2 linked regions of the Mesorhizobium shangrilense genome follow. The protein of the gene in region 2 binds, or shares a complex with, the protein of the main gene of each other region. Links are inferred from orthologs where the notes say so. Each region holds a gene or a part of one and is shown on either strand. Other genes may lie near its edges.

What was found.
Region 1: the proteins of PD284_RS23090 (region 2) and dnaN are in contact, whole or in part, in a cryo-EM structure (PDB 8GIZ), measured with the Escherichia coli proteins. The link is inferred for Mesorhizobium shangrilense from one-to-one orthologs.

What each region holds. Positions count from the first base shown.
Region 1 is NZ_JAQGPN010000001.1:120-3,872, reverse strand. The notes cover bases 133-3,029. They hold dnaN (DNA polymerase III subunit beta), read right to left. Parts: upstream 2,192-3,029; coding sequence 1,073-2,191; downstream 133-1,072. Other genes in these bases: dnaA (chromosomal replication initiator protein DnaA), read right to left, coding at 2,430-3,029; recF (DNA replication/repair protein RecF), read right to left, coding at 133-1,028. Also shown: more of recF, read right to left, coding at 1-132; more of dnaA, read right to left, coding at 3,030-3,753. UniProt on the Escherichia coli protein: Confers DNA tethering and processivity to DNA polymerases and other proteins. Acts as a clamp, forming a ring around DNA (a reaction catalyzed by the clamp-loading complex) which diffuses in an ATP-independent manner freely and bidirectionally along dsDNA.
Region 2 is NZ_JAQGPN010000001.1:4,771,274-4,783,174, forward strand. The notes cover bases 7,553-10,529. They hold PD284_RS23090 (DNA polymerase III subunit gamma/tau), read right to left. Parts: upstream 9,975-10,529; coding sequence 8,130-9,974; downstream 7,553-8,129. Other genes in these bases: PD284_RS23085 (YbaB/EbfC family nucleoid-associated protein), read right to left, coding at 7,797-8,120; PD284_RS23100 (HIT domain-containing protein), read left to right, coding at 10,364-10,529. In the rest of the region: PD284_RS23040 (LLM class flavin-dependent oxidoreductase), read left to right, coding at 1-361; PD284_RS23045 (AI-2E family transporter), read left to right, coding at 428-1,585; PD284_RS23050 (LLM class flavin-dependent oxidoreductase), read left to right, coding at 1,646-2,644; PD284_RS23055 (hypothetical protein), read right to left, coding at 2,656-3,114; PD284_RS23060 (GNAT family N-acetyltransferase), read right to left, coding at 3,207-3,686; PD284_RS23065 (lytic murein transglycosylase), read right to left, coding at 3,697-4,884; PD284_RS23070 (hypothetical protein), read right to left, coding at 5,190-5,648; recombination mediator RecR, read right to left, coding at 5,877-6,482; PD284_RS23080 (cell wall hydrolase), read right to left, coding at 6,561-7,508; more of PD284_RS23100, read left to right, coding at 10,530-10,783; nudC (NAD(+) diphosphatase), read left to right, coding at 10,813-11,754; PD284_RS23110 (prephenate dehydratase), read right to left, coding at 11,788-11,901. UniProt on the Escherichia coli protein: Part of the beta sliding clamp loading complex, which hydrolyzes ATP to load the beta clamp onto primed DNA to form the DNA replication pre-initiation complex.

The sequences.
Region 1 (3,753 bases), 4.8 Mb from region 2 along the record:
ATTTCCTCGAGTATGCCGAAGAGCGCTGCCCGCCGGCCGGCGTCGAAATGCGCGGCGATCTCGTCGAGCAGCAGGACGGGCGCCGCGCCCGACATCTCGCCGCAGAAGCGCGCGTGCGAGATCACGAGGCCGACGAGGAGGGCCTTCTGCTCGCCTGTCGAGCAGAGCGCGGCCGGCATGTCCTTCGGCCGATGGCGCACCAGTATGTCCGAGCGGTGCGGGCCTTCCAGCGTTCGTCCGGCTGCGCGGTCGCGTTCCCGCCCGCGCCCCAGCGCCTCGCGGAACCGCTCTTCCAGCTCAACCGCCGGCAGAGAGCCGATTTCCGCTTCCAGCGTGCCGGCCAGTTCGATGTCGGCATGCGGGAAGGGTCCGTCGTCGGGCAGCTTGGCGATCATCGCGGCAAGCAGGCGCACCATCTCGGCGCGCGCGGCGGCTATGGCGACACCGGTCTCCGCCATCTGCAGCTCGATCGCGTCGAGCCATGCGCCGTCCCGCTGCTCTTCGGCGAGCAGGCGGTTGCGCCCGCGCATGGCTTTCTCGTAGTCGAGTGCGCGCTGCCCGTGGAGCGGATCGACCGCCAGCACCAGCCGGTCGAGGAAGCGGCGGCGGTCGCCTGCCGGCCCGACGAAGAGCGCGTCCATGGCCGGCGTCAGCCACACCACCCGCAGCCATTCCAGCAATTCGTCCGCCGATCGGGCCGTCGCACCGTTGATGCGCACCTTGCGTCCGCCTTCGCCGGCGGCGTTTCCAGCCGTTCCGGTGCCGATCTCGCAGTCGCCGAACGGCCCTTCCAGACGTGCGTGGACGGCAAATCCCGGTCCGCCGCCCTCACGGGCGATCTCCTCGAGGGTGGCGCGGCGCAGGCCGCGGCCGGGCGTCAGGAAGGAGACTGCCTCGAGAAGATTGGTCTTGCCGGCGCCGTTCTCGCCGGTCAGCACGACCGGCCCCGGACGCAGCGTGACGGCCAGATGGGCGTAGTTGCGGAAGTCGGTGAGCTGCAGCCGGCTCAGATAAGGTTGCGGGTCCATGAGGCTGGCCGATGTGCTGCTGGGCATGCGCCGGATACGGCGCGCTACACCCGCATCGGCATCAGCACATAGAGCGCGCGCTCGTCCGCGGTGTCGTGGATCAGCGTCGGCGATCCGGCGTCGGCCAACATGAACTTGGCCTCGCTGCCGGAAAGCTGGGCGGCCACGTCGAGCAGGTAGCGCGCGTTGAAGCCGATTTCGAGCGGATCTGACGAGTAGTCGGCGGCCAGCTCTTCGGTGGCGCTGCCGGAATCCGGATTGTTCACGGCAAGCGTCACCTGACCGTTGCCGATGGTCAGCTTCACCGCACGCCCGCGCTCCGAAGAGATCGTGGACACGCGGTCCACGGCCTGGGCAAAGGTCTGCCGGTCGAGGATCAGCTGCTTGTCGTTTCCGGTCGGAATGACGCGCTGGTAGTCCGGGAAAGTGCCGTCAATGAGCTTGGACGTCAGCACCACGCTGCCGATGGTGAGGCGGATCTTGGTGTCGGAAAGCTCGACCGTCACCACGACGTCCGGGTCGTCGACCAGCTTCTGCAACTCGCTGACCGTCTTGCGGGGGATAATGACGCCCGGCATTCCCTCGGAGCCTGCAGGCGCCTCGATCTCCGCACGCGCCAGGCGGTGGCCATCGGTCGCCACGGCCCGCAGCTTCAGCTGGCCGCCGATCTCCAGCGTGTGCAGGTAGATGCCGTTGAGGTAGTAGCGCGTCTCCTCCGTCGAGATCGCGAACTGGGTCTTGTCGATCAACGCCTTGAGCGAGGCCGATTCCAGGCGGAAGGTGTGGGAGAGCGAGCCGGCGGTCAGTTCCGGGAAGTCGGACTGCGGCAGGCACTGCAGACGGAAGCTCGACCGGCCGGAGATGACAGTCATCGAGTTACCGTCGTCGTCGGTCTTCAGCATCACCTCCGCACCGTCGGGGAGCTTGCGCACGATGTCGTAGAGCAGATGCGCAGGGACGGTCGTCGCGCCTGCCTGTTCCACCACTGCGGCGATCGCCTCGGTGATCTCGAGGTCGAGGTCGGTCGCCTTCAGGTCCAGGCTGGCGCCCGCGGCGTTGAGGAGGACGTTCGACAGGATCGGGATCGTGTTGCGCCGCTCCACGACACGATGAACGTGGCTTAGGGACTTCAGGAGGTTGGAGCGTTCGAGGACAACACGCATGACAAGGCTCGGGTTCGATCGCCAGCGCCTGTCCCTATCGGACAGCCGCAAACGGCTTAAAGCAGTTGAATTCCGGCAGAGACTGACAGGAAATGCTCAGGAAACGCAAGCCCGCGGCGCTGATTTGCATCGCGCCGCGGGCGGCCTGGGGATAACACCCGCCGGGGGCGGGCGGTCCGCCGCATCTATCCCCGGCCTAGCTCCAGCCAGCTTGCTGGTCGATGCGCACGGCTGGCTGCTAGGCCTGCTCGTTGATCAGCCTGCGCAGGAGTTCCAGCTCCTGAGCTAGCGTGTTGTCGCCTCCGGACAGGTCCTCGATCTTGCGGACCGCGTGGAGCACCGTGGTGTGATCCCTCCCGCCGAAACGCCGGCCAATTTCCGGAAGCGAGCGTGGCGTCATCACCTTCGAAAGATACATGGCGATCTGGCGCGGCTTGACGATGGTGCGCGTGCGCCTGTTCGACAGAAGCTCGGTCTTGGAGACGTTGTAGTGGCGCGCCACGATGCGCTGGATGTCTTCAATGCGGACGCGCTTGGGCTCGCCGGCGCGGTAGATGTGGCCTAGGATCTCGTCGATACGGTCGATGGTGATCTGCGGCTCGAAGGACTGCCGGAAGAGCAACTGGTTGAACGCCCCTTCGAGCTCCCGTCCGCTGCCGGTTATGGTCTGCGCGATGTGATGGAGGATGTCCTCGCCGATCGACATCGACTGGTCATCGGCCTTGGCGCTCGCCAGCCTCTGCTTCAGCATGGCAAGGCGCATCGAATAGTCCGGCGCCGCCATCTCGAGCGCGACGCCGCCGTTCAGGCGCGAGCGCACGCGGGGCTCGAGCGATTCCAGCTCCGCCGGCGGGCGGTCGGCGGCCACGACCACCTGCTTGGCGCTGTCGAGCAGCATGTTGATCAGGTGGCAGAACTCGTGCTGGATCGACTTGCCCTGCAGGAACTGCATGTCGTCGATGATCAGCAGGTCGATGTCCCGCAGCTGCTCCTTGAGCGTCAGCGCATTGTTGTCGCGGATCGCGGTGGCGAAGCGCCACATGAAATATTCCGCCGTCAGGTAGACAACGCGGCCCTTCGGGTTGTTGCGCAGCGCTTCAGCCGCGATGGCCTGCAGCAAGTGCGTCTTTCCGAGGCCGACGGAGGCGTGGAGGAACAGCGGATTGAAGCGCACTGCATTCGAGCCGGATTCCGCCACGGCGCGGGCCGCTGCGAACGCCACGCGGTTCGAGGGGCCTTCGACGAAGGACTCGAACGTGTAGCGCTGGTCCAGCGGCGAACCGAGCACGCTCTGCTTCTGCTGGGGTTCGCTGACCGCCGGGCGCGCCGGCGCCGTACGTTCGTTGCGGTTGGCCGGCAGCGTGCCGCTGGCGATCGCCGTCTGGGCCTGATGAGCCGCCTTGCGGAAGGACGGCTCGGTCTCCGGTGCGACCTTAAGCTGGCGCGTGGCGCTGCGTACGATGACTTCGATCCGCAGGACCGAGGGATCCTCGCGCTTCCACAGATTGGAGATGGCGTCGAGATAGTGGCTATTGATCCAGGTCTTCAGGAACGCCGTGGGC
Region 2 (11,901 bases):
CGTGCACGGATTCGTGGGCGAGACCACCGGGCAGGCTGCCGACGACTTTTACGAACCCCAAGCCGAAGTGATGAACCGGATCGGCCGGGAGCGCGGCTGGGGACCGACGTCGCGCGCCCACTTCGACCAGGCGCGCTCCCCGCGAGGGGCGCTGTTCGTAGGCGATCCCGAGACTGTCGCCGAGAAGATCGTGGCCCAGCACAAGCTGTTCGGCAACGACCGCTTCCTGCTGCAGATGGCGATCGGCGTGATGCCCCACGCCAAGATCATGAAAGCCATCGAACTTTACGGTACCAGGGTCGCGCCGATCGTTCGCCGCGAGGTGCAGGCGGCGAAGGGCGCGGAGCCGGCAGGCGCATAAGGGAACGCTTTTCGCCGACTGCCGTTGTTTCAACCGGCGCGCCGCGCGCCGGTTGAGGGTCTCGACATGAAGGAAAATCACCTCGGAGCCGGTGACGACAACGGCGCACCGGCAGTTCCGGTGGAATGGCGTTTCGCCCGCTTCTGCCTGGTGGGCATCTTCCTGTTCACGCTGGTTTACGCGCTCTATTTCGCGCGTGACTTCTTCATGCCGGTCATCCTCGCATTCCTGTTGGCTCTGATGCTCACCCCTGTCGTGCGCTTCCTCAGCAAGCGCGGCGTGCCGGCGCCCCTCTCGGCAACCCTTCTCGTGCTCTTCTCCGTCGGCACGATCGGCATTGCCGGCTACTTCCTCAGCGGCCCGGTCATCGCCCTGGTTAACGACGCGCCCAGCATCGGCCGGCGGGTCGCCGAGCGGCTGGCCGAGATCAGGCACCCTTTCGAAAAGGTCATGGAGGTCTCCGAGCAGGTGGAGAAGGCAACCAGCGCGACCGAGGAACCGGGCGTCCAGAAGGTGGTCGTGGCGCAGCCCGGCATCGTATCGCAGGCGGCCGGCAACCTGCTTTCTGCAGGCACGTCCGCGGCCATCACCTTCGTGCTCTCGCTGTTCCTGCTCGCCTCCGGCACGATGTTCTACGAAAAGATCATCCAGTCATTCACCCGGCTCAGCGAAAAGAAGCGGGCGCTGCGCGTCGTCTACGACGTCGAGCGCGAAATCTCGCGCTATCTGCTGACCGTGGCGTTGATCAACGGCGGACTGGGCATGGCGATCGGAGCGGGACTGTGGGTGATTGGCGTTCCCAACGCCGCCATCTGGGGCATTGCGGCGGCGCTGCTCAATTTCCTGCCCTATATCGGAGCCGCCGCTACCATCATCGTTGTCGCGGCGATTTCACTCATCACATTCGACACGCTGGCCTATGCGCTGCTCGCGCCGGCCTACGTAATCTTTTGCAACGTCGTCGAGGGACAGCTGGTCACGCCGCTCGTCGTCGGCCGGCGGCTGGAGATCAATGCGGTGGCGATCTTCATCGCTGTCGCCTTCTGGTCCTGGCTGTGGGGGTTCATCGGCGCGCTGATCGCGGTGCCGCTGCTGGTCGTGATTAAGGTGTTCTGCGACCACTTCGACCGCCTGCGCCATATCGGCAACTTCCTCTCGGCGCAGCAAACCTCGGTCGACGAGGAGGACGAACCCAACCCTGCCACGCCTGCCGCGGCGGCCTGAGACTGGTATGCGCGGAGCCGATCCCTATATCCGGATGAGACATCCGCTCCGGGGGCCAGCATGACCGTTCTTTCCGTACTCGACCTGTCGCCCGTCCCGGAAGGCAGCCGCCCCGCGCAGTCCCTTGCCAACACCGTCGACCTTGCCCGCCACGTCGAGGCGCTGGGCTACCATCGCTATTGGCTGGCGGAGCACCACAACATGCCCGGCATCGCCAGCGCCGCGACATCCGTGGTGATAGCGCATGTCGCGGCTGCGACGACACGGATCAGGGTCGGCGCAGGCGGCATCATGCTGCCCAACCATTCGCCTCTGGTCATTGCGGAGCAGTTCGGCACGCTCGCCGCGTTCCACCCCGGCCGCATCGACCTCGGGCTCGGCCGCGCGCCCGGCACCGACATGGCGACCGCCCGCGCGCTGCGCCGTCACCTGCAGGGCGACGTCGACAGCTTTCCGCAGGACGTGGTCGAGCTCATCAACTACTTCGCGCCGGCGGAACCGGGCCAGCGCATCCGGGCGGTTCCGGGAGAAGGCGAGGAGGTCGAGGTCTGGGTGCTAGGATCGAGCACCTACGGCGCCCAACTCGCGGCGATGCTCGGCCTCCCCTACGCCTTCGCCTCGCATTTTGCCCCCGCCGAGATGCAGCATGCGATCGACATCTACCGCTCGCGTTTCCAGCCGTCGGAGCGCCTGTCAAAACCCTATCTGATGCTCGGCCTGAACGTCTTCGCCGCGGAAACGGACGCCGAGGCGCGGCTCTTGTTTTCCTCGCTGCAGCAGGCCTTCGTCAATCTCAGGTCCGGCCGCCCCGGCAAGCTGCTGCCACCGGTGGAGAACTACGCCGCCGGTCTCGATCCGGCAGCCAGAACGATGCTCGACCATGCGCTTTCCTGCTCCATCGTAGGATCGCCGGACCGGGTGCGGCAGGAACTGGACGCTTTCGTGCGCCGCACCGGCGCCGACGAACTGATGGTGACTGCCCAGATCTTCGACCACGCAGCGCGCAAACGCTCCTTTGAGATCCTCATGGAGGCGCACCGGGCCTTGACCGACGCGTAGGCGGCTGAACCTCATCTACGAGGCGAGAAGTTCATCACCCAGTTGGTCTCCCAGGTTTCGCCGCCATCGTCGGAGAAAGCTTGTTCCCAGCGTGGTGAATCTGTGGAAGCGTTCCAGCGGAACCGGGCCAGAACGGCGCGGCCCGCATGCTCCTCGCCGCCATAGAAGAGTCCAACGCCACCCTCGAACCGGCCCACCATAGGCTCCAGCACTCGATGTCGGTCATTGTCCACCCAATGGATCGACCACTGACCGTCAACTGGATTGAAGACGCGCAGCGACAGGCCGACGAAATCGCTGCCGGGCAAGGTCATTTCATCCAGATTGCCGGCGCCGTTCAGGATCTTGCGGCAAGAGGTCGACGCATCGAAATGCTGCCACTCACTGCTTCCGGCGAACCGCTCGACCAGTTTCTCGTTGGCGATGTTCCAGTCGCCGATCAGGAAATCGAAATCCGATGCGCTGCTCATCCGGGCCTCCCATGGCTTGATCGCCGGCTTCTAGCGCAGGGCTCCTGACAGCCCGACGTCAGGAGACATCGGTCATGGCAATGCAGGGCCGCCTACCCCTCCCAGGGCACTTCGATCATGCCGGCCTGCGCATAGAGACGCCGGCCTGCCTCGTTGTTCGCCTCCACCTTCAGGTCGACGTGCGTCGCGCCCCTGGCGCGGAACGCCGCGAAGACCTGCAGCAGGAGGGCGCGGCCAAGGCCCTGCCGGCGCATGTCGGGCCGAACGGCGAGATCCTTGAGGAAATTGCTGGTCCAGCACTGAGCGACGCCAGCCAGCCCGCCGGCGCGGTCGAAGGCGAGGAAGCACAGCGCCGCGTCAAATTCCGGGTCGCCGCCCACCCTGCTCCACCAGTCCTCGAAGGACGGAAACAGGTCTTCGTTCCCCTCCCCGTAGGTGGCGAGAAGCAAGGCGTGCATGGGCCTCGCGTCGTCGACGCCGCCGAGCGTGCGCACGGAGATGCCGTCCGGCCAGACCGGAGGCGGCTCCGTCCCGTCCAGAACGCGGCGCATACGCAGCGAGCCCTTGATCATCGCCGTGCTCCTATCCCAGCGCTTCGACCAGTTCGCGGTCCGGAAAACAGGTGGCCGCTTGGCCGTTCTTCGCCTGCCAGTCGCCGATCGAGCGGCGAGTCTTGAAGCCCGGCAGGCCGTCTGCGCCGCCAACGTCGTAGCCGAGCTTCTCCAGGCTGCGCTGCATCTCCGCTATGTCCGAGCGATAGAGGCCGCCGACCTTGCCCCATTGCCCGGCGAACGACTGCTTGCCGCCCGCGATGCGGTCGCCGCCGTGGCCGACGAAGAGCGCATAGAGGTCGCTCTCGTTGTATTCCTTGAGCACGTAGAAATTGGGCGTGACGATGAACGCCGGCCCGTTGCGGCCGGCCGGCATCAGCAGAAAACCCTCGGCGCGCGCCTCATGGGCCGGAAACGGCTTTCCGTTGACCCGCGCGACGCCCATCTTCGCCCAGTCGGAGATCTTTTTCCCCTGATCCGGCCCCTCGAGCGCGCAGGAGACGGAATCGGGCACGGTGACCTCGAAGCCCCAGTCGCGGCCCTTCACCCAGCCGTAGTGCGCAAGATAGTTGCCGATCGAGCCCAGCGTGTCGGGGACGGAGTTCCAGATATCGGCGCGTCCGTCGCCGTCGAAGTCGACTGCGTGCTGCAGGAAGGACGTCGGCAGGAACTGCGGCTGGCCGAGCGCGCCCGCCCAGGAGGATCTCATCTGCGCCGGCGTCGCCCGGCCCTGCTCGACCATCTGGAGCGCCGCGAGCACTTCCTTGCGGAACATGTCCTTGCGGGTGGCCAGAAAAGCCTTGGTGCCCAGCACCTCGAACGCATTGTAGGGGATCTTGGCCGCGCCGAAGCCGGATTCCCGTCCCCAGATCGCGAGGACGACGCCTGCGGGAACGCCGTACCGCTTTTCCACCGCAGACAGCGTCTTCCCGTACTGGCCGGCGCGCTGGCGGCCGCCGGAGACGACGGCAGAGATCGTCTTGTCCGCAAAATAGTTGCCGGGCGAGCCGAACTCGGCCTGGTGCTGCTTCTTCGGCGTCTTGGGCTTCTCCCCTGGCATCACCAGATCGGGCAGCTTCATATTGGGCGTGACCCCCGCGAACGCCGCATCGAAGGTGCTGCGGGAGACGTCGTTGGACTTCGCCTCGGGCCAGAGATCGGTTTCCAGCCAGGTGCGGAAGAGTTGTTCGACGCTGGCGGCGGACGCGGGAACCTGCATGCCGGCGAGCAGCGCGAAGGCGAGAACGAAGCGGCAGAAAACGCCGCGGGCGCGCCGCCGCTCCGCCCTGTCCTGCCGCGGATACCCCGGTCGCCCGTAGTCCCGTACCCGCCTTTGGTCGGGAAGGAGCATGTCGGAGATGATGCGGAGAGGCGTTCTGAAATCGTCGATCTGTTTGGGCATAGGATGACTATAGAGGCTGGCGCGGCAAAGGGACAGCGAACGCAAGCGCACTGCGGCCGGACGCAGGCCGTAGCGTCGCGCGCCCCGCGGCAACAGGCAGGAAGAACGATTGACGCGCGCCGTTACTGCTCAGGTGCAAAGAGTTGGTTGCTGTAGGGCGACGGGTAGGTCGGCTTCCGGATGTTGATGAAGGGGCGGTCGGCCGCCACGTGACAGCTGTTGCACCGGTCGGTGAGCTCGGTGAAAGCCGCCTCGAACTGCTCGACGCTGGCGGCCTTGACGGTTTCGCCGACGACAGTCATGAGCCTCCGGGTCTCCGCGAGGCCCTCGCCGGGCATGTCCGGGTAGAGCCGCGCCACCTCCTCGAGGCTGGCATCGAGCTGCTCCAGCTCATATTCGGCCAATGGCCAGTTCAGCAGGCTGCCCGCATACCAGAGTTTCGAGTGGCGCACCTGTATCGCAGCCATCATGTCGCTGAGGCGCGGTTTGTACGTGTCGGATCTGTCCTGCGAAATCGCCGACGAATTGGAGGTGACCAGTATGACGAGCATAATACCAACACCACATTTCAACGAGCGCATTTGCTCTCCCCTCGTGGCTGGTGTCGAATTCTCACATTCGATCGCGGGTACAGGATAGCAGATTTATGGACGCAGAGGTTGCACATTGCAGCCGTGGGTTAACGCCGGTCCCTGTCGCCCCTGCCGGGTCGACACAACGAACGCGGAAACGGCCCACACGGGCTGGCCAGCGTGCAACACTCGGCACACAAGTGCAGACCTCCCTTTAACCGGGAGCAAGCGGAGCGATCAGAATGCTGTCCGCGACTTCAGCGCAGCGGCCAGAGTGCCTTCGTCCAGATAGTCGAGTTCGCCGCCGACCGGCACGCCATGCGCCAGCCGCGTCACCTTGACCTCGAAATCCGAAAGCTGGTCGGTGATGTAATGTGCCGTGGTCTGGCCCTCGACGGTGGCGTTGACCGCGAGAACCACCTCACGGATGCCGCCCTCGGCAACGCGCGCGATCAGCCGGGCGATGTTGAGCTGGTCGGGGCCGACGCCGTCGAGCGGCGACAGCGTGCCGCCCAGCACGTGGAAGCGCGCATTCATGGCGCCTGCGCGCTCCAGCGCCCAAAGATCGCCGACGTCCTCCACGACGATCAGCATTTCAGGGTCACGGCGCGGATCGATGCAGATGGTGCAGGGATCGACGGTGTCGATATTGCCGCAATTCGAGCAGACCTTCACGTGCTCGACTGCATCGGCCATGGCGCCGGCGAGCGGCTGCAGCAGCGCTTCCTTCTTCTTGATGAGGTGAAGCGCGGCGCGGCGGGCCGAGCGCGGCCCAAGCCCCGGCACCTTGGCAAGAAGCTGGATCAGACGCTCGATTTCGGGGCCGGCGATTCGCTTGGACATGGATGTCCTATAAATCGAATAGCAGGACGCGAGTAGTGATCAGGAGCCATGGGCGGCAGGTCGCGCCTGACGCGACCGTTAGTTGGACCGGACGACCAGCTTGCCGAGAATTCCCGATCCGTCGCTCCAGCCATCGTTTCCGCTGCCCGGGTTTGAATAGGCTGGCTGAACGGTATCGCCGCCGAAACGCTCCGACGAGGGCGCGTCGATTGTGCCTGCGTCCGCCGCACCGAGCACCGCCGCCACCGAAGTGGGAGTTATCGCCATGGTGTCAGGCAGTTGCGCAACGGCCGGATGGACCGGGAGTGCATCTTCTTCCACGAAGGCCGCCTGCCGAACGATCGCAGTCTCACGGCCGCTCTGTGATGGCGTGTCGCCGGCAAACGCGACCTGCACCTCCTGCTCCGGCGTCGGCCGACCGGCGACGGCGACGGGTGCGGCCTGCGGCAGGGCGGCCGGCGGCTGTTCAGCCTGGGCGACCATCACGGTTTCGACGCCCGGCATCACGTCGTTCTCGGGCCTTGGAAGGCGGTCCTGTTTGCGGCTGCGCTTCTCGTAGAAGGCATTGCCGCCGGCAACGGTGGTGTAGTGCATGTTCTTGTAGGGGAACTTGAGCCCCGCGGTGTGGAAGAACATGACGTCCTCATGCACCTTGGGATGTCGCTCGCCCTTCAGCACGGCGTCGGCGGCGGCCATGACGTCGGGCAGCGCCTCGGACTTCATGGGACGCGACAGCACACCCGGTGCGAACTGGCGCTTGGCGCCAACCACCTCGCAGATGTCGTCGCCCCACTTGCCGGTATCCTTGCGGTTCATGACGACAGAACCCACAGCCACCAGGCCGTCGCGGCTCGAACGGTTGGACTCGAAGAACATGGCGCGCGCCAGGCACTCGCGCTCCCGCGCGCTTGCACGATAGGCATGCGTGCGACCAGGCGACACCATCGACTGCGCGCTGGTGAAGTTGCCGCCGACATTCGACGCGCTCTGCGTGCAGCCGGCAATCGCGACAAGCGCGACGAACATGGCGACTCTCGGCACAGGGCCGCGCGTCAAGCTATTCATTCCAGACTTCCGATTTCCCCGGCCGGCAGGTTCCAGCCGCTTTCGGGCGAAATCATGGCCCGAACGTGGTTAATGTTTCGGTACGATCTGTCTGGAAGGTTCGTTGACCCACGGGCACCTTTTTAGAAGTGTCCGGGATAACAAGAACTTAGGCGCGATCGCGCGCCGTTGGCCGGGCGAGGAACAAGACGCTGTGCCCCGCCATTTTTGCTGCCGGAAGGCATCGCATCCCGGCGAAGCCCGCCATAATCAGAACGGCAGCTTCATTCCGGGCGGGATGGGAAGACCCGCCGTCAGCGCCTTGGTCTTCTCCTGCATGGTCTCCTCGACCTTGACCTTGGCGTCGTTGTGCGCGGCGAGAATGAGGTCCTCGAGGATCTCGACCTCGTCCTCCTTGAAAAGGGAGGGGTCGATGTCCAGCTTCTTCATCTCGAACTTGCCGGTGAGCGTCACCCTGACGAGGCCGCCCCCGGCCTGACCGGTCGCCTCCAGCAAAGCGATCTCCTCCTGCATGGCCTGGAACTTGGCCTGCATCTCCTTCGCCTTGCCCATCAGGCCGAGAAGGTCCTTCATGTCGAACTCCTATTCGTCGTCTTCGTCCGGCTCCGGATCGGGAGCCGCGTCAGTTTCCGCGCCTTCCGATTCCGCAGCGGTCGGAATGCGCACGTCGATGATCTTGGAGCCGGGAAACTGCGACAGGATGGCGGCGACGGCGGGGTCGCTGCGCGCATCCATGAAGGCCGTCTCGCGGCGGTGGTTCTCCTCCTCGGCGAGCGTCTTGCCGCCCTCCTCGCGCGACAGCGAAACGACCCAGCGCGCGCCGGTCCAGGCCTGCAGCTTGGTGCCGAGGTCGTTGAGCAGGTTGCGCGGCGCTTCGTCGGTCAGGCTGACGTCGATGCGGCCTGGCTCGATGCGAACCGGACGCACGCAGCGCTTCACCAGAACCTTGAACGCCATGTCGCGGTTCTGGTCGGCCAGTTCGGCGATATCGGAAAGCGAACGGATGCCGCTGAACGCCGGATTCGGCAGGGCTTGCGGCGCCGGCGCCGCCGCCTGGGCCGGAGCGGCGACCGCTGCATCGGCCTCCTCGACCGGTTGCGTCTCGACAAGCCGCATGGCGGGCGCGGCGGAGCCGGCCGAGGCCATCCGCGCTTGCGAAACCGCCGAGGCCAGGCCGCCGCCATTGGACGGCGGCGCGGATGAAGGCGTCGTCGGACGCGTCGGTGCGGACGTCGCGCCGTCGGGCGCATCGTCCAGCGACTTCAGCGCCTCGTCGAGCGTCGGCAGGTCGGCGGCGTGAGCGATGCGGATCAGCACCATATCGCCGGCGCTCACCGGACGGTTCGAGGACTGCACTTCGGGAATCCCCTTGAGCAGCATCTGCCATGTCCGCGACAGCACGCGAACGGAGAGTTTTTCGGCGAATTTGACGCCGCGCCGCCGCTCCTCCTCGGAAATCGAGGAATCCTGCGCTGCATCAGGCACGAATTTCAGCCGCGTCACCAGATGGTTGAACTCGGCGAGATCGGTCAGCACCGCAGCCGGGTCGGCGCCGACATCGTATTGCGCGCGATATTCGTTGAGCGCCGCGGCGATGTCGCCGACCATCAGCTTCTCGAACAGATCGACGATGCGGGCGCGATCGGCGAGCCCCAGCATGGCCCGCACCGCCTCGGCGGTGACCTTGCCTGCGCCGTGGGCGATCGCCTGATCGAAGATCGACAGCGAATCGCGCGCCGACCCTTCGCCCGCGCGTGCGATCATGGCGAGCGCCTCATCCTCGAAATCGATCGATTCGAGAGCGGCGATATTCCTCAGGTGACCGACCAGGACGTCCGCCGGGATGCGGCGGAGGTCGAAGCGCTGGCAGCGCGACAGGATGGTGATCGGGACCTTGCGGATCTCGGTGGTGGCGAAGATGAACTTGACGTGCGGCGGCGGCTCCTCGAGCGTCTTCAGCAGGCCGTTGAAGGCCTGCGTCGAGAGCATGTGCACCTCATCGATGATGTAGACCTTGTAGCGCGCGGACACCGGCGCATAGCGAACCTGCTCGATGATCTCGCGGATGTCGTCGATGCCGGTATGCGAGGCGGCGTCCATCTCGATCACGTCGACATGGCGGCCTTCCATGATCGCCTGGCAATGCTCGCCCGGCACGGAGAGATCGACGGTCGGCTTTCTGAGGCTCTCCGTCTTGTAATTGAGAGCACGCGCGAGAATGCGGGCAGTGGTCGTTTTACCGACCCCACGAACGCCCGTCAGCATCCAGGCCTGCGCGATGCGGCCGGTCGCGAAGGCATTGGTCAGCGTCCTGACCATCGGCTCCTGGCCGATCAGTTCCGAGAAATTGGAGGGGCGGTACTTGCGCGCGAGCACGCGGTAGGCGCCGGCGGCCTTTCCCTTGTCGATGCTGCCGGCGTCGCTCATTCGCCCTGTCTCTTCCAAACGGCACGGCCCGATGCAGGACCAGAGTGTCGCCCATGACGAGACTGGCCGTCAACGTGGCGGCGCCATTTCCGCATGAAGGACGATGAGGCGGGAGGCTGGAACAATGACCCGTTCCGGGGCTCGTTAGGGCTGCTTCCTTCCGGACCTGACCCGGTTGGCGAGTGGAGCGTCCACCACCAACCTCCCGAGTCGCATATCGGCAATCTGCTTTCGAAATGCAAGAGGGCAAGACGCCAAGAAGCCCGATGACGCGAGAATCCGCCATCCGGGAAAGCCGAGGGCGAATGAATGCTTGCGGGACGCCAAACCACATTCTAGCTTCGTCGGGAGCGCAAGCATTCCTAACAAGTATTCGGACTGGAAACGCCATGCTGACGGGCAAAAAAACCGGTTTCGAACTTGACGGACGGCTGGAAGCCGACAGCGAGCACGTGATGTGGCTCGGCCTGTGCGAGTTGCGCGCGATGAACGATCGGCGCTGGCCCTGGCTGGTCCTTGTGCCCCAGCGGCCGGGCATCGAGGAGGTGCACGACCTGACGCCGCTCGACCAGGCCATGCTGACCTTCGAGACGAATCTCGTGGCGCAGGGTCTGAAGAAGGCGACCGCCTGCGCGAAGATCAATACGGGCGCGCTCGGGAACATCGTGCGCCAGCTCCATGTGCACGTCATCGCCCGCAACGAGGGCGATCCGGGCTGGCCCGGCCCCGTCTGGGGCCACGGCCTGCGTGAGCCCTACCGCCCCTCCGACCTCCACCGCTTTTCAGAAACGATCCGCACGTCCCTTTAGTCGCCGGCGCGTCACTTCCCAGAGCTTCCATGACATTCGCCCTATTTGACGCGCCACTCCAGGAGCCGAGCCAATTCGTCGGCTTCGGCGGCAACCGCATAGACCGACAGGCCGAGCACCGCAGCGACGACGCCACGACGAGGGCGCTGGCCGATCCCTCCGCGAGGCTGATGCTCATGCGCGGCGGCCGCTGTTACCTGAAGCTCGACGGCGCAGCGTTCGATCCGTACTTCGATCTCGCAGGGGCCGAGGCAATGCGCGCCGACCTCGCAGGCGCCGTGCTTCTCGGCGTCGATGCGGATGGGCCGATCATTGCCGCACCCGGCGGACTGGAGCCCGACGCGCTGCCCGACGGCGTCAAGGCGATCGACTACCGCTCGATCAACGTGCAGGGGCTGATCGACCCGGCCGCCCTCGGCGCGCTGGCGCAGGGGGCATCGCTGTTGGCCTGGCACGCCAGCCACGCTTTCTGCAGCCGGTGCGGGACGCGCAGCGAAATGCGCATCGGCGGCTACAAGCGCCAGTGCCCGAACTGCAACGCCGAACATTTTCCGCGCACCGATCCTGTCGCCATCATGCTCGCGGTCACCAGGGACCGCTGCCTGCTCGGCCGGAGCCCGCATTTCGCGCCGGGCATGTTTTCCGCGCTGGCAGGGTTCATCGAACCGGGCGAGACCATCGAAAACGCCGTGCGTCGCGAGACCTTCGAGGAATCCGGCATCCGCCTCGGCCGCGTCGCCTATCACGCCAGCCAGCCCTGGCCGTTCCCCTACTCGCTGATGATCGGCTGCTACGGCGAGGCGCTGAACGAGGACATCAACGCCGACATGACCGAGCTCGAAGCCTGCCGCTGGTTTTCGCGCGACGAAGTTTGGGCTGCGCTGGAAGGCAGGCATCCCGACGGCATCATCGTGCCGCCCCGCGCGGCAATCGCCAGCCAGCTCATCCGCAACTGGGCCGAGAGCGACTGATCTGCGCCGCGAGACTCGTGCGCCGGGCGCCGATCAGTCCGCGACGTTCCATTCCTCGCGGGAATCGCTTCGCGGATAGACGCCGAGGATGCGTATCTCCTTGGAGAAGAAGCGCAGCTCTTCGAGAGCGTTCTTCACGCCGACGTC